Regions from separate parts of the Flavimobilis sp. BM9 genome, predicted to be linked through region 3. Evidence: riboswitches for the same ligand, from Rfam matches in the RefSeq annotation. Region 3 holds a riboswitch; each other region holds the start of a gene.
The links. Region 3 has a riboswitch for S-adenosylmethionine ahead of AC4F3Q_RS08275 (aminotransferase class V-fold PLP-dependent enzyme). Riboswitches for the same ligand answer to the same signal wherever they lie in the genome.
Positions count from the first base shown of each region.

Region 1: linked by a shared signal. The riboswitch ahead of AC4F3Q_RS05460 (methylenetetrahydrofolate reductase) and the one ahead of AC4F3Q_RS08275 (aminotransferase class V-fold PLP-dependent enzyme) in region 3 are both predicted to bind S-adenosylmethionine.
Region 2: linked by a shared signal. The riboswitch ahead of AC4F3Q_RS08850 (LLM class oxidoreductase) and the one ahead of AC4F3Q_RS08275 (aminotransferase class V-fold PLP-dependent enzyme) in region 3 are both predicted to bind S-adenosylmethionine.

Region 1 covers NZ_JBZEMO010000002.1:301,270-306,469, reverse strand. Annotated here, with positions in the region: gene metE (5-methyltetrahydropteroyltriglutamate--homocysteine S-methyltransferase) at 1-1,326, opposite strand, end outside; gene AC4F3Q_RS05460 (methylenetetrahydrofolate reductase) at 1,346-2,383, opposite strand; SAM riboswitch class I at 2,400-2,504, opposite strand; gene AC4F3Q_RS05455 (PH domain-containing protein) at 2,662-3,195, opposite strand; gene AC4F3Q_RS05450 (family 20 glycosylhydrolase) at 3,279-4,730, opposite strand; gene AC4F3Q_RS05445 (ROK family protein) at 4,819-5,200, shown strand, end outside.
Region 2 covers NZ_JBZEMO010000004.1:207,660-212,859, reverse strand. Annotated here, with positions in the region: gene AC4F3Q_RS08855 (ribonucleoside triphosphate reductase) at 1-1,168, opposite strand, end outside; gene AC4F3Q_RS08850 (LLM class oxidoreductase) at 1,359-2,339, opposite strand; SAM riboswitch class IV at 2,701-2,807, opposite strand; gene AC4F3Q_RS08845 (DEAD/DEAH box helicase) at 2,954-5,200, shown strand, end outside.
Region 3 covers NZ_JBZEMO010000004.1:90,300-95,499, forward strand. Annotated here, with positions in the region: gene nirB (nitrite reductase large subunit NirB) at 1-493, opposite strand, end outside; gene AC4F3Q_RS08260 (heme biosynthesis protein HemY) at 641-811, shown strand; gene AC4F3Q_RS08265 (O-succinylhomoserine sulfhydrylase) at 827-2,047, opposite strand; gene AC4F3Q_RS08270 (rhodanese-like domain-containing protein) at 2,044-2,466, opposite strand; SAM riboswitch class IV at 2,712-2,825, shown strand; gene AC4F3Q_RS08275 (aminotransferase class V-fold PLP-dependent enzyme) at 2,857-4,305, shown strand; gene AC4F3Q_RS08280 (GNAT family N-acetyltransferase) at 4,493-5,200, shown strand, end outside.

The DNA.
Region 1 (5,200 bases), on a different contig from region 3:
CTCGGCGGCGGTGGTGTGCGGGACGTGGAACAGGGACGTCGACGTCCCGACGGTCACCCGGCTGCCGATCGCCGCGAGGGCCTCCACCTGCGCGAGGCGTGCGTCCAGGTCGGCGCGCCACACGTTGTGCCCGTCGACGACTCCCGCGACGAGCGTCTTGCGCGCGAGCCCCGCGACGACGTCGGCAGACGCGGCGGCCGGGCGGCTGCCCGTCCCGGCGGAAGCCGCGCGGTGCCCGCCGTGCCCGCCGTGCCCGCCGTGCCCGCCGTGCGAGTCCGTCACTTCCGGCGCGGGCCCGTCAGTTCCAGCTGACGCAATCGAGCCGGAACTGACGGACTCACGGTAGACAGGGGCCGGGGCGGCCTGGGCAGCCAGGGCGGGGGCCGGGGCGGGAGGGGCAGCGGGCAGGGCCGGGGCGGGGGTGTGGCCCTTGACCAGGTCGAGTGCCACGGCCTCGACGTCCGACGCCGCGACCGTCGGCAGGTTGTCACCGAGGTCCCCGTAGGGGGCGGCGAGCAGGATCGCCGGGCGCTGCCTGCCCACGGCGAGGTCGGACGCGAGCGCGCGGTACGCCGCCGACGTCGCGGCGCGCACCAGCTCGGCGGGCACGTCGAGCGCGTCCGTCACGAGGGCCGGCTCGTCGAGCTGGACCCACGGCGCGCCCGCGTCCGCGAGGCGGCCGAGCAGCTCCGCGTACACGGGCAGCAGGTCGGGGAGGCGGTCGAGCGGGCGGAACCCGGCCGGGGCGTCGTCGCTCGGCTTGCTGAGCAGCAGGAACGTGACCGGCCCGACGACGACGGGCCGAGTCACGACGCCCGCCTCGCGAGCCTCCACGTACTCCGCGACGATCCGGTCGCTCACGAGCCGCAGCTCCGTCTCGGGACCGATCTCCGGGACGAGGTAGTGGTAGTTCGAGTCGAACCACTTCGTCATCTCGAGCGGCGCGACCTCGTCGTCGCCGCGGGCGAGCGCGAAGTACGCGGCGAGGTCGAGCGAGCCGTCTGCGGCGCGGAGGTGCGCGAACCGGGGCGGGACCGCCCCGACCGTGGCGACGACGTCGAGCACCTGGTCGTAGAAGGAGAACGACGACGGCACGGCGGCCGGCTCGGTCAGGCCGAGCGACACGAGGTGGTCGCGCGTGCGGGACCGGAGCTCCGCGACATGCTGCTCGAGCTGGGCCGCGCTGACGCGGCCCGCCCAGAACGACTCGACTGCGCGCTTGAGCTCACGGTTCGGGCCGATGCGCGGGTAACCGAGGACGGTCGCTGCCGGGAATGCGAGGTTTGCGCCCTGGATGAGGGCAGGGCTGTGCTGCTGGTTGGACATGGTGCGTCTCTTCTCGGGGTCAGTCGACGGCGACGGTGTCGCTCGTCGAGCTCAGCTGTGCGTGTGCTGCCCCGACCCACGGCCCGCTGGCCAGGTCTGGCTCCGCCAGCCCGGCCGGAGCCGGGCCCGTGGAACCGCCGCCGAGGTGAACACCCTCGAGCAGGTCAAGTGCTGGACGTGACTTGTTGAACGTGTAGATGTGGAGGCCGGGGGCGCCGGCCTCGAGGACGGCGGAGACGAGCCCCACCGACGCGTGGATGCCGCGCTCGTGGCGAGCCGCGTCGTCGGGCAGGGACTCGAGCTCGCGGACGAGCGCCGACGGCGCGGGCACCCCCGTGAGCTCCTCGACGCGCCGCAGACGGCCCGGGTCGGTCGTGGGCAGGACGCCCGCGAGGATCGGGATGGTGACGCCCGCCGCGCGGGCAGACTCGACGAACGACAGGTACGTGTCCGCCTCGTAGAAGAGCTGGGTGATCGCGAAGCTCGCACCCGCCTCCTGCTTCGCGAGGAGGTGCTCGACCTCCTGCGCGGGCGTGGTCCCGGCGGCGCGGTTCCCGCCCGGGAAGGTCGCGACGGCGATCGTCAGCGGGCGCGCAGCCCCGCGCAGGGCCGACGCCGCGCTGCGGTCGCAGCGGTTCGCCTCGACCTCGCGCAGGAGGGCGACGAGCTCGATCGACGAGTGCACGCCGTCGGACGGCGGGCGCCAGTCAGGCTGGTCGCGCGGCGGGTCGCCGCGCAGCGCGAGGAACGAGCGGACGCCCGAGTCGAGGAACTCGCCGATGACCTCGGCGACGTGCGGACGCGTCGCGCCGACGCACGTGAGGTGCGCGATCGGCAGGACCGGCGTCTGCCGGGCGAGCGTGGTGACGACGGCGCGGGTCGTCGCGCGGTCCGTGCCTGCGGCGCCGTAGGTGACCGACATGAAGTCGGGGCGCGCCGTGAGGAGCTGACGCACGGTCGTCCAGAACTTGGGCGCGGCGTCGGGGTTGCGCGGGGGCATCAGCTCGAACGACACGGTCGGGCGGACCGACGAGTCGACGAGGTCGGCGATGCTCATGAAGCCTCCATAGGAACGTCCATCGAACCTGGCTTTAGCACCCGCACCCTCAGGAGGCTTCCGTAGTGGGGGGTTGCTGCGGCGTCGACGAGCCAGGACTCTCGACCGCTCTGGATGGTTGTGACTCGAGGTTAGGCCCGCGAATCACGGCCTCCAAGGGGTGTCCGGATGGCGAGATCGAGTGTCCACGGTCGCCGTCGGCCGCCATCGGCGACGGATCGCCCGGAGGCACATCCGAAGTGTGCAGAGGGGCGATCGGTCGGACGGGGGGACGGCTGTCAGCGGCGACGCGGCTCGCCCGGCGGGAACTCGCCGTCGTCGGAGCTGTCGTCCGCCCGGAAGATCAGGTCGGAGAGCTGGCGCTGCACCTCCGCGATGCGCGGCACGTCGTACAGCAGCACGCCAGCCTTCTCGGTCGCGTCCGACACGACGATCGTCCCGCAGCCCAGCATGCGGTCGAGCAGGTCGCGCTCATACGTGAAGTCGTTGATGCGGAACAGCGGGATGTCGCGACCCACGCGCGTGATGATGCCCTCGCGGGTGATCAGGCGCTTGTTCGTGAACGTGTAGCTCGAGTGCCGCCACCGCAGGTACGGGACCAGCACCCACGTCACGAGCGTGACGACCGCGACCGCACCGACAGCGACCAGGACCCACTGCTTCGCGTCGTTCTCGGGGAACCACACGAGTGCCGCGACGAAAGCCGCCACGACCAGCAGGAACAGCAGGAACGGCTTGAAGAGCGCCTTGGGGTGCGTCCGGGTCGTCAGGACCACGAACTCGCCGTTGCCGAGGGTCTTGTCGATGCTCATGGCGGCATCCTTCCACGCGGCGGCCCCGCTGGGCAGGGCCTTCGTCGCGCCGCGCGACGACGGCCCTGCCGCGACGACCTGGGTCAGGACCGCCAGGGCACCTGCGGCGACCGGTGGAACGCGACGCCCTCGCGCGCCCACCGCTCGCCGTGCACGGCGAGCGACTCGAGGAACGTGCCCGTGTCGCGCGGAGACCCCCACGCGACGGACGCGACGGCGGGCAGGCGCGGGAGGAGCATCGTCGTGACGTCGTCCCACGTCCGCAGGGTCTCCGTCCACAGGCACGCCTCGACGCCCTCGATCTTGTCCGCAGGCACCCCCGGGAGCGCGTCCGCGGGCTCCCACTCGTACGCGTCGCGAACCTCGACCGTGCCCGCCCAGGTCAGGCCGAGCTCCTGGCTCTCGTCGTGCTTGAGGTCGAGGTAGGCGTGCGGCGCCGGCGAGGCGATGAAGCGGATGTCGCGCTCGCGGGCGAGCTGCGCGAGGTGGCTCGTGTCGATGTCGTGCGTCCAGTACTGCAGGAGCGTGCCGGGCGGGAGGTGCGCGGGTGCGGCCTCCTGCCACATGACGAGCTGCTTGCCGTGCTGCGCCACGACCCCGCCGAGCCGCTCGACGAACCCCGCGTACTGCTCGGCCGTGAGCGTGTGCACCTCGTCGCCGCCGAGGTGCAGGCGCGGGCCGCGCGTGTGCCGCGCGAGCGTGCCGACGACGTCGTCCACGAACGCCCACGCCTCCGGGGACGTCAGGTGCAGGGTCGAGAAGCCGACCTCGATACCGGCGTACGGCTCTCGCGGCTCACCGTCCGGGCTGATCTGTGGATAGGCGACCTGGGCGGCATGAGTGTGGCCGGGCATGTCCACCTCGGGGACGAGCGTCACGTGCCGGGCCTCGGCGTAGTCCTGCAGGTGCGCGTAGTCGGCGAGCGTGAGGAAGCCGCCCGCGCCGCCGTCGACGTCGTTCGTCGACGCGCGCTCGACGAGCAGCGGGCGGTCCTCGATCTCGAGTCGCCAGCCCTGGTCGTCGGTCAGGTGCAGGTGGACCTGGTTGAGGCGGTACGTCGCGGCGAGGTCGATCAGCCGCTCGATGTCGGGGACGCCGAAGAAGTGCCGGGCGACGTCGAACGACACGCCGCGCAGCGGGTACGTCGGGGCGTCCTCGCACGCGAGGGCGGGGACCGTCGTGAGGCCGTCGTCGTGCTGCGCGCCGGCGAGGAGCTGGAGCAGGACCTGCACCGCGTAGAACGCGCCCGCGGCGTCGCCTGCGCGGAGGTGCCAGCCGGCGTCGGACAGGTCGAGGGTGTAGCCCTCGCTCGGCAGGTCGGGGCCGGGTGTCGCGGTCGCGGGGGTCGCGGCGCGGCCCGACGGCGCGACGAGCGGCCCGTCGGTCCGCGCGTCGCGGAGCGCGCGGGCGGCGTTCGGCGCCCAGGGCTCGAGGGCGACGGCGAGCGCGGCGAGCGTGCGCGGGTCGACGACGGTCGTCCCGCGGTCGGGGTGCACGGTGCGGGGGGCGGGGATGACGGCTGGCGACGTCGGCATGGGTCCATCCTTGCTCGGGAAGGTCACGATTTGGTCGCGGGGTGCGATACCCCTTGACCGAACTAAGTAAGTAAACTGTACTAACTAGATGGCCAGGACAACACCCCTCACCGACGCCCGCCGCGGGACCACCCGCATCGTCGCGCCGGCCGCCAAGATCCTCCCCGGCGACGCACGCCTCCACCACCGTGCGCTCGTCCTGCAGAACCTCGCCGACCAGGGCCCGCTGTCCCGCGCCGACCTCGCCCGCCTCACCGGCCTCACCCGCGTCACGATGTCCGACGTCGTCGCCGGGCTCCTCGACGACAACCTCCTCGTCGACCTCGGGCCGCGCCCCGGCACCCGCATGGGCAAGCCCGCGACCCTCGTCGGCATCAACCCCTCCGGCGCCTACGTCGCGAGCCTCGACCTCTCCGGCGAGGACGCCCTGCGCGGCGCCGTCGTCGACCTCGCCGGCACGATCGTCGTCG
Region 2 (5,200 bases), 120 kb from region 3:
CGTTGACACCGATCGTCGAGAAGTGGTTGTCGAGGTTGCCGAGGTAGCGGCGCGTGTACGGGAACAGGCCCTCGTCGATGTAGTGCTGCACCACCTGCCGCTTGACCTCGAGCGACTCCTTCGCGAGGTCCATCAGCTCGTCGAGCCGGGCGACCAGCGCGGCCTCGTCGCCGCGGAACAGGTAGCCGAGGCGCGCGCAGTTCACGGTGACGACGCCGATCGACCCGGTCTGCTCAGCGGACCCGAACAGTCCGTTGCCGCGCTTGAGCAGCTCGCGCAGGTCGAGCTGGAGGCGGCAGCACATCGAGCGGACCATGCCGGGCTCGAGCTCGGAGTTGAGGAAGTTCTGGAAGTACGGCAGCCCGTACTTCGCGGTCATCTCGAACAGGCGCGTCGCGTTCTCGGACTCCCACGGGAAGTCCTCGGTGATGTTGTACGTCGGGATGGGGAACGTGAAGACGCGGCCCGACGCGTCGCCCTCCGTCATGACCTCGATGTAGGCGCGGTTGATGAGGTCCATCTCGGCCTGGAGGTCGCCGTACGTGAAGTCCATCGGGGAGTCGTCGACGAGCGGCACCTGGTCGCGGAGGTCCTCGGGGCAGGTCCAGTCGAACGTGAGGTTGGTGAACGGCGTCTGCGTGCCCCAGCGGGAGGGGACGTTGAGGTTGTAGATGAGCTCCTGGACGCACTGCTTGACCTGGTCGTAGGTCATCGCGTCCTTGCGGACGAACGGCGCCATGTACGTGTCGAACGAGGAGAACGCCTGCGCGCCGGCCCACTCGTTCTGCATCGTGCCGAGGAAGTTGACGATCTGCCCGACGGCGGAGCTGAAGTGCTTGGGCGGGTTCGACTCGACCTTGCCCGGCACACCGTTGAAGCCCTGCGTCAGGAGCATGCGCAACGACCAGCCGGCGCAGTACCCGCCGAACACGTCGAGGTCGTGGATGTGCAGGTCGCCGTCGCGGTGCGCCTGCCCGACCTCGGGGCGGTACACCTCGGAGAGCCAGTAGTTCGCGGTGACCTTGCCGGCGGTGTTGAGGATGAGGCCGCCGAGGGAGTAGCCCTGGTTGGCGTTGGCGTTGACGCGCCAGTCGGTCCGGTCCAGGTACTCGCGCATGGTCGACCCCACGTCGACCTGGGTCCGCGTCGTTGCGTCAGCCTGAGCCATTCGATTCCCCTACATCTAGTGGTCGAGTCACACCGTTGTCACTAGATGTTGATTCTGCTCTGCTGCACCCGCGTGGCGGAGGGGCCTAAAGTCCCAGCCGCGCCCACATCCGCAGAACGACGCGCGAAACTCCCCCGCACGCACCGCTGCCCCGCCCGGGATGCCCGGGCAGGGCAGCAGGCAGCGCGTCTCACACCCCGGCGAGGACCCCCACGCCCGACGGCGTGAGCGCGAGGCTCTCGCGCAGCGTCGCCCCCGGGTACTCGCGGCGGAACACGCCGCTCGCCCGGAGCGCGGGCACCACGCCGTCGACCAGGCCCGCGACGTCCGCGACGAGCGACGACGGCGTCACGACGAACCCGTCGACCGCACCCGCCTCGAACCACGCCTCGGCAAGCTCCGCGAGGTCGAGCGGCGTCCCCACGTGGATGAGCGAGTCGGAGTGCTGCGCGACGACGTCCGTCCCCTCGAACGCGTCGAGCAGCTCGACACGCGCCTGCGCGCTCTCCGCGTCCGGACCCGTGACGGCATACACGTCGACGAGGACGAGGACGTCGTCGGCCGCGCGGCCCGACTCGACGGCGATCGTCCGAGCCCGACGGCGCTGCTCGAGCGCCGAGTCGAGGTCCGTCGCGGCGATCCGCAGGACGTCCGCGTGCCGGGCGGCACGCTCGAGCTGAGCGTCCGAGCGCACGCGCACGACCGTCGGCGCGACCGACGACACGGCCCGCGTCACGGCCGTCACCGACCGGTCAGGCGCGCTGCCGTCGACCTGCCAGCCAGCGCGGCCGCCGGACACCCGGCTGATCGTCTGCAGCGCGGTCGCGACGTGCTCCGGGTCGGTCGCCTCCGGCGAGATCGTCGCGACGAGGCCGACGCCGCGCGTCGTCTTGCCGAGGCGCGACGCGACAACAGCCGCGTCGAGGCGGCCGCGCAGCAGGCCGACCGTCTCAGGCTGGAGGCGGAACGTGTCGTCGATCGCGACGAAGTCGAGGGTGCCGCGCTGCGCCGCAGCGACGAGGTCAGCGAGACGCTCGGCGTCGAACGCGCTCGCGAACGACGCCACAGGCACGCGGCTCGTGACGCGGCGCGCGCCCGCGCTCGTGAGGTCGATACCCAGGTGGATCTGACGGTCGGCGGTCGTGGGACGGGAAGAGGTGGTCGAGGTCATGGTCTTCGCTCTCTGCGTGACGGCGGCGCGCAGCACCGACCCCACGGACTCACGTCGTCAGGTGGGACGGTGCGCAGCGTGCGCCAAGGTGACTGCAACGGCCGGGGGCTCCCGAGGAGCCGGCATCGGCGGTGTCCGAGAAGGACGGTCAGGCGACGGCGTGCGCGCTCGGGAGCGCGACGGCGTGCGCCGGCAGGGGTCCGCCGTGGGCGGACCTCAGCGGGTCAGTCGCGGGGACAACAGGCGACGGACCCGCAGGGCATACAGGTCGGACACATCACCGGGGCGAGCGAGATCGACGCGGGTGTGCGAAGCCGTCCTGCCATCATCGTGCGTGTCTCCTGTCCGAACCGCTCTCGCGGCTGCGCTCTTGCACCGATTCCGGTGCCAGGTCTTCACCCGGAGCACCCCACCGCGCGGGAGGGTTGCTGACCAGCGAGCCGGGGCTTGTCGCTGATACTCGTGACCTTGTCTTGTCGAGTCCTTCCGGTCACCTGGTTTGACACCCTGCGTTCCGGAATTACTGCGCAATCTAGGCGCGGGGCCCAGGGGTGTCAACAGGTGTCCATGCCTGGATCATCAGGCGGCCGCAGGCCGGGTGCGAGGATTGGCCCGTGCCCGCACCCGACCTCCTCGACGTCCTCCTCGCCGGAGGGCGCCGCACCGACCACGCGACGCACATCGCCCACCTGCCCGCCCGCGAGGGCGTGCACGCCGACTGGCCCGCGTGGGCGGACCCGGCGCTCGTCGCGGGCTACCGTGCGCTCGGCGTCGAACGCCCGTGGCGCCACCAGGTCGAGGCGGCCGACGCCGCGTGGCACGGCCAGCACACCGCGCTCGGCACGTCGACCGGCTCAGGCAAGTCGCTCGCCTTCTGGCTGCCCGCCCTCACCTCCGTGCGCGCCGACATCCTCGCCGCCGCAGAAGGCACCGCCGCGTTCAGCCGCATCGAGAACGTCCGCTCCCGCGGGTCCGTGCTCTACCTGTGCCCGACCAAGGCGCTCGCCGCCGACCAGCTCAGCGGCGTCGAACGCCTCCTGCGGGCCGCTGACGTCCGCGACCTGCGCGTCGCGACGTGCGACGGCGACACCCCGTTCACCGAGCGCCGCTGGGTCCAGGACCACGCCGACGCCGTCCTGACCAACCCCGACTTCCTGCACTTCTCGATGCTCCCCAGCCACGCCCGCTGGGTGCGGTTCCTGCGGTCCCTGCGCTACGTCGTCGTCGACGAGGGGCACGCCTTCCGCGGCGTCTTCGGAGCGCACGTGTCGCTCGTCCTGCGCCGTCTCCAGCGCCTGTGCGCGCACTACTCCGGCGGTCCCGGGCCCATCTTCCTCGTCGCGTCCGCGACGACCGCCGAGCCGGCACGCAGCGCCGCGCGCCTCGTCGGCGTGGACGAGCGCGACGTCGTCACCGTCACCGAGAACACGGCACCGTCCGGCACCCGCACGTTCGTGCTGTGGGAGCCGCCCGAGCTCCCGCCCGCCGACTCCGGCGTCGACGGGTTCCAGGTCGTCGCCCCCTCCGGTCCCGGAGCCGACGGCGCCACGACCGGCACCGACGAGTGGTGGGTCGACGCCCCCGAGGTCGAGGACCGTCCCAGGCGGTCCGCGACCGCCGAGGCCGCCGACCTCCTCGCCGACCTCACCTGCGCGGGCGCCCGCAGCCTCGCCTTCACCCGCTCCCGGCGCGGCGCCGAGTCCGTCGCGCTGAGCGCCCAACGCGCCCTGAACGCCGTCGACCCTGCGCTGCAGCACGCCGTCGCCGCCTACCGCGGCGGCTACCTCCCCGAGGAACGCCGCGCCCTCGAGGACGCGATCCGCACGGGAGCGCTGCGCGCCCTCGCCACGACGAACGCGCTCGAGCTCGGCGTCGACATCTCCGGGCTCGACGCCGTCCTCATCGTCGGGTGGCCCGGCACCCGCATGTCGATCTGGCAGCAGGCCGGGCGCGCAGGGCGCGCCGGCGCCGACGGGCTCGTCGTCTTCGTCGCGCGCGAGGATCCGCTCGACACGTACCTCGTGCACCACCCCGAAGCGATCCTCGACGCCCCGCTCGAGGCGACCGTCTTCGACCCCGGCAACCCGCACGTCCTCGCCCCGCACCTCTGCGCCGCCGCCGCCGAGCTCCCCGTGCGCCCCGACGAGCTCGACACGTTCGGCGCGCACACCTCCGAGGTGCTCGACGTCCTCACCGCGCGCGGCGCGCTGCGCCGCCGCCCGAGCGGCTGGTTCTGGACGCATCCCGAGCCCGCGTCGCAGCTCACCGACCTGCGCGGCACGGGCGGGCAGCCCGTCCGCGTCGTCGAGGCGGCGACCGGACGCATGCTCGGCACGATCGACCAGCCCGCCGCGGACGGGTCCGTGCACGACGGCGCCGTGTACGTGCACCAGGGCGCGACGTTCGTCGTCGACCACCTCGACCTGCAGGACCACGTCGCGCTCGTGCGACGCCGCGACGTCGACTACGGCACGTGGTCCCACGACGTCACGACGATCGCCGTGCAGAGCACCCTTCGCTCGCGGACGTGGGACTCCGGCCCGGCGCCCGTGACGTGGGGCGTCGGGGAGGTCGACGTGACGACGCAGGTCATCAGCTTCACGAAGCGGCGCCTGCCCGGCCTCGAGGTCGTCGGGTCGCAAGAGCTCGACCTGCCGCCGCGGACCCTGTCGACCGTCGCCGTGTGGTGGACCGCTCCTGCCGCGCTCCTCGAGGCGGCCGGTCTCACGGCCGAGACCGTCCCCGGCGCGCTTCACGCGGCCGAGCACGCGTCGATCGGCCTCCTGCCCCTGCTCGCGACCTGCGACCGCTGGGACCTCGGCGGGGTCTCGACCGCGCTGCACGTCGACACCGAGCACGCG
Region 3 (5,200 bases):
CGACAGCGCCGCGCAGGGGGCGGCCGAGCGTGGCAGCGCGGTCGGCGACCCAGGACTGCAGCCCGACGACGTCGTCCATCGTGCGGTAGCTGAAGACGCCGGGGAGGTCTGTGCCGTCGGTGCGGGGCGTCCATGCCCACGAGCCGGTCGCGAGGACGAGCGTGTCGTAGGGGAAGGTCTCGCCGCTGCGCGTGGTGACGGACTGGGCGTCGCGGTCGATCGAGGCGACCGCGTCACCGGTCCGCAGGGTGACGTGCGGGTCGTCCCACACGGTCGGGGCCATCGCGAGCTGCTCGGGCGAGCGGCCACCGAAGAACTCGGAGAGGTGCACGCGGTCGTACGGCAGGTGCGCCTCGTCGCCGATCACGGTGGCGGACCAGGGGGTGTCTGCGGGGGCGCGCGAGACGAGCTGCTCGACGAGCCGGTGGGCGACCATGCCCGCACCGACGACGACGATGCGCCCGGGGGACGCGGGGGCGTTGTGCTCGGACATGTCGGGCCTTCTGCTCGGCGGGTTCTCGTCGTGGTCAGTCTCGCCGGTGGGGGTGGTGCAATGGTGGGACCTTTGGACGGGCGTGGCCGTGAATAACCGATCCGGGGCGCCCTGGGCGAGGAGACCAGGGCAGCGTAGCCTGAACGTGTGACCGAGCACACGAAGGACCCCGCGCCGGACCCTGCTGCAGCGCGCTTCGCCCAGCTGCCCGAGCGCGTGGAACCCCGCGACTACGTCGAGAGCGTCGACGTCGCGGACGTCCCCGACCCCGAGATGGGCCGCGATCCGAACACGGAGTGGATGCTCAAGCACGCCTGAGCCCCCGCTGGGGCGTCAGGCCTTGAGCGCCTGCTCGATGTCGTCGAGCAGGTCGAGCGGGTCCTCGAGCCCGATGCTCAGCCGCACCGTGGACTCCGTCATGCCGACCGCGGCACGGCCCTCCGGGCCGAGCTTGCGGTGCGTCGTCGTAGCCGGGTGCGTGATGAGGCTCTTGGCGTCGCCGAGGTTGTTGGAGAGGTCGACGACGCGCAACGCGTCGAGGAACCGGAACGTGCGCTCCTTGACCTGCTCTGCCGACGCAGAGCCCGGGACCTCGAGGTCGAACGTGACGACCGTCCCGCCGCCCGTCTGCTGCTCCCGCGCGAGCGCCACCTGCGGGTGCGAGTCGAGGAACGGGTAGTAGACCCGACCGATCCCGGGCAGCGACTCGAGCGTGGTCGCGACCTGGAGCGCGGCGTCGGTCTGTGCGCGCACGCGCAGCGAGAGCGTCTCGAGTCCCTTGAGCAGGACCCACGCGTTGAACGGGGAGAGCGACGGGCCGGTGTGGCGGACCATCGTCTGCACGGGCCCGTCGATGTACTCGGCGCTGCCGAGGATCGCGCCGCCGAGCACGCGGCCCTGCCCGTCGATGTGCTTCGTCGCGGAGTACACCACGACGTCGGCGCCCAGCTCGAGCGGCTTCTGCAGGACGGGCGTCGCGAACACGTTGTCGACGACGACGGTCGCCCCCGCGCGGTGCGCGAGGTCGGCGACGGCGCGCACGTCGATGATGTCCTGCATCGGGTTCGACGGCGTCTCGAAGAAGACGACGTCCGCAGGCGTCGCGAGCGCCTCCTCCCACTGCGCCAGGACGTGGCCGTCGACGTAGTCGGTGTGCACGCCCCAGCGGGCGAAGATCTCGTCGAAGATCGTCAGGCTCGACCCGAAGAGCGCGCGGGCGGCGACGATCCGGGAGCCCTGCCCGACGATCGCGGCGAGCGCCGTGAAGACGGCCGACATGCCGGTCGCGGTCGCGTAGCAGCCCTCGGCGCCCTCGATGAGGCGCAGCCGCTGCTCGAAGGTGTGGACCGTCGGGTTGCCGTAGCGGGAGTAGATGAAGCGGTCGGCCTCGCCCTTGAAGGCGGCCTCGCACTCGGCGGCGGAGCCGTAGACGTATCCCTGCGTCAGGTAGATGGGCTCGCTCGTCTCGTGGAACCCGGAGCGCTCGATGCCGCCGCGGACCGAGACGGTCGCGGGACGCCAGGATGCGGGGACCTCGCGGGGCCCCGCGGTCACCGGGCGGCCTCGTCGATCGTGGTCGTCGGGAGGCCGTTGTTGCGCCAGCCGTCCACCGTGCGGGCGCCGGTCGCGTCCTGCGCGCCCTCGAAGCCCTGGAGGATGTTGCGCGCATCGGTCCAGCCGGCGGCGGTCGCGGCCTGTGCGGCGGCGACCGAGCGCACGCCGGAGCGGCACAGGAACAGGACGGTCGCGTCCTTCGCGACGCCCGCGGCGTCGAGCTGGGCGAGGAACTCGGTGTTGGGTCCCCAGGCGGTGTTCCACTCGACGAAGCGCGCGGCCGTACGGGCGGCGCTCGTGTCGGGGACGCCGATCGTGCGCCACTCGTCCTGGGTGCGGACGTCGACGAGCACGGCGTCGGGGGAGGTGGTGATCAGCTCCCAGGCGGCCTCGGGGGTGACGTCTCCTGCGTAGCTCATGGCGTTCTCCGTTCGCATCGAACGTGGCGGTAGCACCCTCGTCCTGCTGGGGGGTTGCTGCGGCGTCGTCGTGCCACGTCACTCGGCCGCTCTGGATGGTGTGGGGATCGTACCCTCCGCGGAAGGGTGCTGCCGAGGGCGTGACAGATGGCGAGATTCCGCGCCTCCCGACCGTGGGTCTCAGCACGTGGCGCGCCGTCTCAGATGTTGACAGTCGTCGGAGGGCGGTGGGACGATGGCCGCACGGTCATGAGCGCCAGCGCAAAACCCCGGTTTGCTGGCCGGCAACCCTCCACTCGCGGTGGGGTGCCCCGGGTGACGACCAGGCTGCGGTCGACCGACCGCGGCAAGCGCGGGCGCACAGCGCCCAGACTCGCGAAGGGCCCTGCCATGTCGACCGACGCGACCACCTGTCCCAGCCCCCGCGCCGACGTGGCGGACGAGCCCGCGCTCCTGCCCGTCGTCGGCCGCGACACCCTCGTCCCGCTCGTCGACGGACGCCACGTCACGTACGCGAACCTCGACGTCGCCGCGTCCGCACCCGCCCTCGAGGCGGTCGCCGCGCGCGTCGCGCAGGCACTCCCGCTGTACGCGAGCGTCCACCGTGGCGCGGGCTACCTCTCCCAGGTCTCGACCGCGCTCTACGAAGCATCGCGCCGCTCGATCGGCGCGTTCGTCGGCGCGCGCGAGCACGACGTCACGATCATCACGCGCAACACGACCGACTCCCTCAACCTCCTCGCGGGTTGCGTGCCCGCGACGGTCGGGGAGGGGCGCGTGCTCGTCCTCGACGTCGAGCACCATGCCAACCTCCTGCCCTGGGCGGCCGCACCCGGCGGCGCCGCCGTCCTCGCAGGCGCGTCGAGCGTCGCCGCAACCCTCGACGCGCTGCGCGTCGAGCTGGACGCCCGGCCGTACGCGCTCCTCGCCGTCACCGGCGCGTCGAACGTGACGGGCGAGGCGCTGCCGATCGCCGACGTCGTCACGCTCGCCCACGCCGCAGGCGCGCGCGTCGTGCTCGACGGCGCGCAGCTCGTCCCGCACCGCGGCATCGACATCGCCGCGCTCGACGTCGACTACGTCGCCTTCTCCGGCCACAAGACCTACGCGCCGTACGGCGCGGGCGCGCTGGTCGGGCGCCGCGACTGGCTCGACAACGGCACACCCCACCTCGCCGGCGGCGGCGCGGTGCGCGCCGTCACGCACGCGGAGCCCGACGGCGCTGCCCCCGGGACCGCGTCCGCGACGTGGGCGCTCGCGCCCGCCCGCCACGAGGCCGGCTCCCCGAACGTCATCGGCGCCGTCGCGCTCGCAGCTGCCTGCGAGGAGCTCGCCGCGCTCGACCCCGCAGCCCTGCACGCGCACGAGGCGCGCCTGCGCGCCCGCCTCGTCGAGGGCCTGACGCAGATCCCCGGCATCGACGTGCTGAGCGCGTGGGACGACGCCGTCGACCCCGTCGGCGTCGTCACGTTCGTCGTCGACGGGCACGACCCCGGGCTCGTGGCCGCCTACCTGTCGGCGGAGCACGGCATCGGCGTGCGCGACGGCAAGTTCTGCGCCCACCCCTTCCTCGCCCGGCTCGGTCACCGGTACGGCGCCGTGCGGGCGAGCGTCGGCGTCGGCACGACGGGCGAGCACGTCGAGCGGCTCGTCGCCGCGCTTGCGGCCTACGTGCGCGAGGGCACCCGCGCCGACTATGCGGTGCAGGACGGCTGCTGGGTCGTCCGCGACGACCACCGCCCCCTCCCCGACGTGACCGGGCTGTCCGGTCTGGTCGCCACCGCGGCGGTCGCGAACGTCGCACTCGCGGGTGGGTGCGGCGGTCCGTCCGAGGCGTGAACGAGCCGTCCGTCGCGGAGGCCGCCCGGGCTGCCTGAGCGGGCTCCCGCGAGGGTGATGTGGATCGCACGAAGCGCCTGATGAGTGGCTGGAAACCGCCACTTCCACGCGTCCGTCACCACCTGTTCGTCCCCAGGTCGCGCGGTGGGTGTTGGCGGTGTCCCCGGCGCGTGTTTTCATTTCTCGCGTGGAGCACGACATCACCCTCTCGGGGCACGGTTTTCGCCTCGAGCCGCTGACGCACAAGCACGTCGGCGATCTGGCCGCCATGGTCGATTCCGACCTGTGGGCGGGCATGGCCACACCCATGCCTGTGGGCGAGGTCGGGCTGATGAACTACATCGAAGACTCCCAGGCGCTCGACGGCTGCTACGCCTTCGCCGTCGTCGACGAGGTGAGCGGCGAGGTGCGCGGATCGACCGCTCTCGTCGACCACCAGACGGGTGCGCGCCGCGTCGAGATCGGTCGCACCTTCTACGACCGCGCCGTGTGGGGGCGCGTCGTCAACCCGGTCTGCAAGTTCCTGCTGCTCGAGCACTCCTTCGAGCGGCTCGGCGTGCACCGCGTCCAGCTCCGCGCCGACGCGCGCAACGCGCGCTCGCTCGCCGCGATCGAGCGCCTCGGCGCGACCCGTGAGGGCACGCTGCGAGGCTTCCGTGACGGGCAGGACGGGTCCCGCGTCGACTCCGTCGTCTTCTCGATCCTCGCGCCCGAGTGGCCCGCGGTGCGTGAAGGGCTCCTCGCCCGGATCGACCCGCTGCGTGCGATCGCCGGGCTCGGCGGCCCCGACGCGACCGCCCTGCTCGACGCGAACGGCCCTGCGCCACTCGCCGCGGTCGGGGCATCCGTCGCCGACCTCGGGAGCGTCGAGGAGGCAGGGATCGAGCTCGTCGGC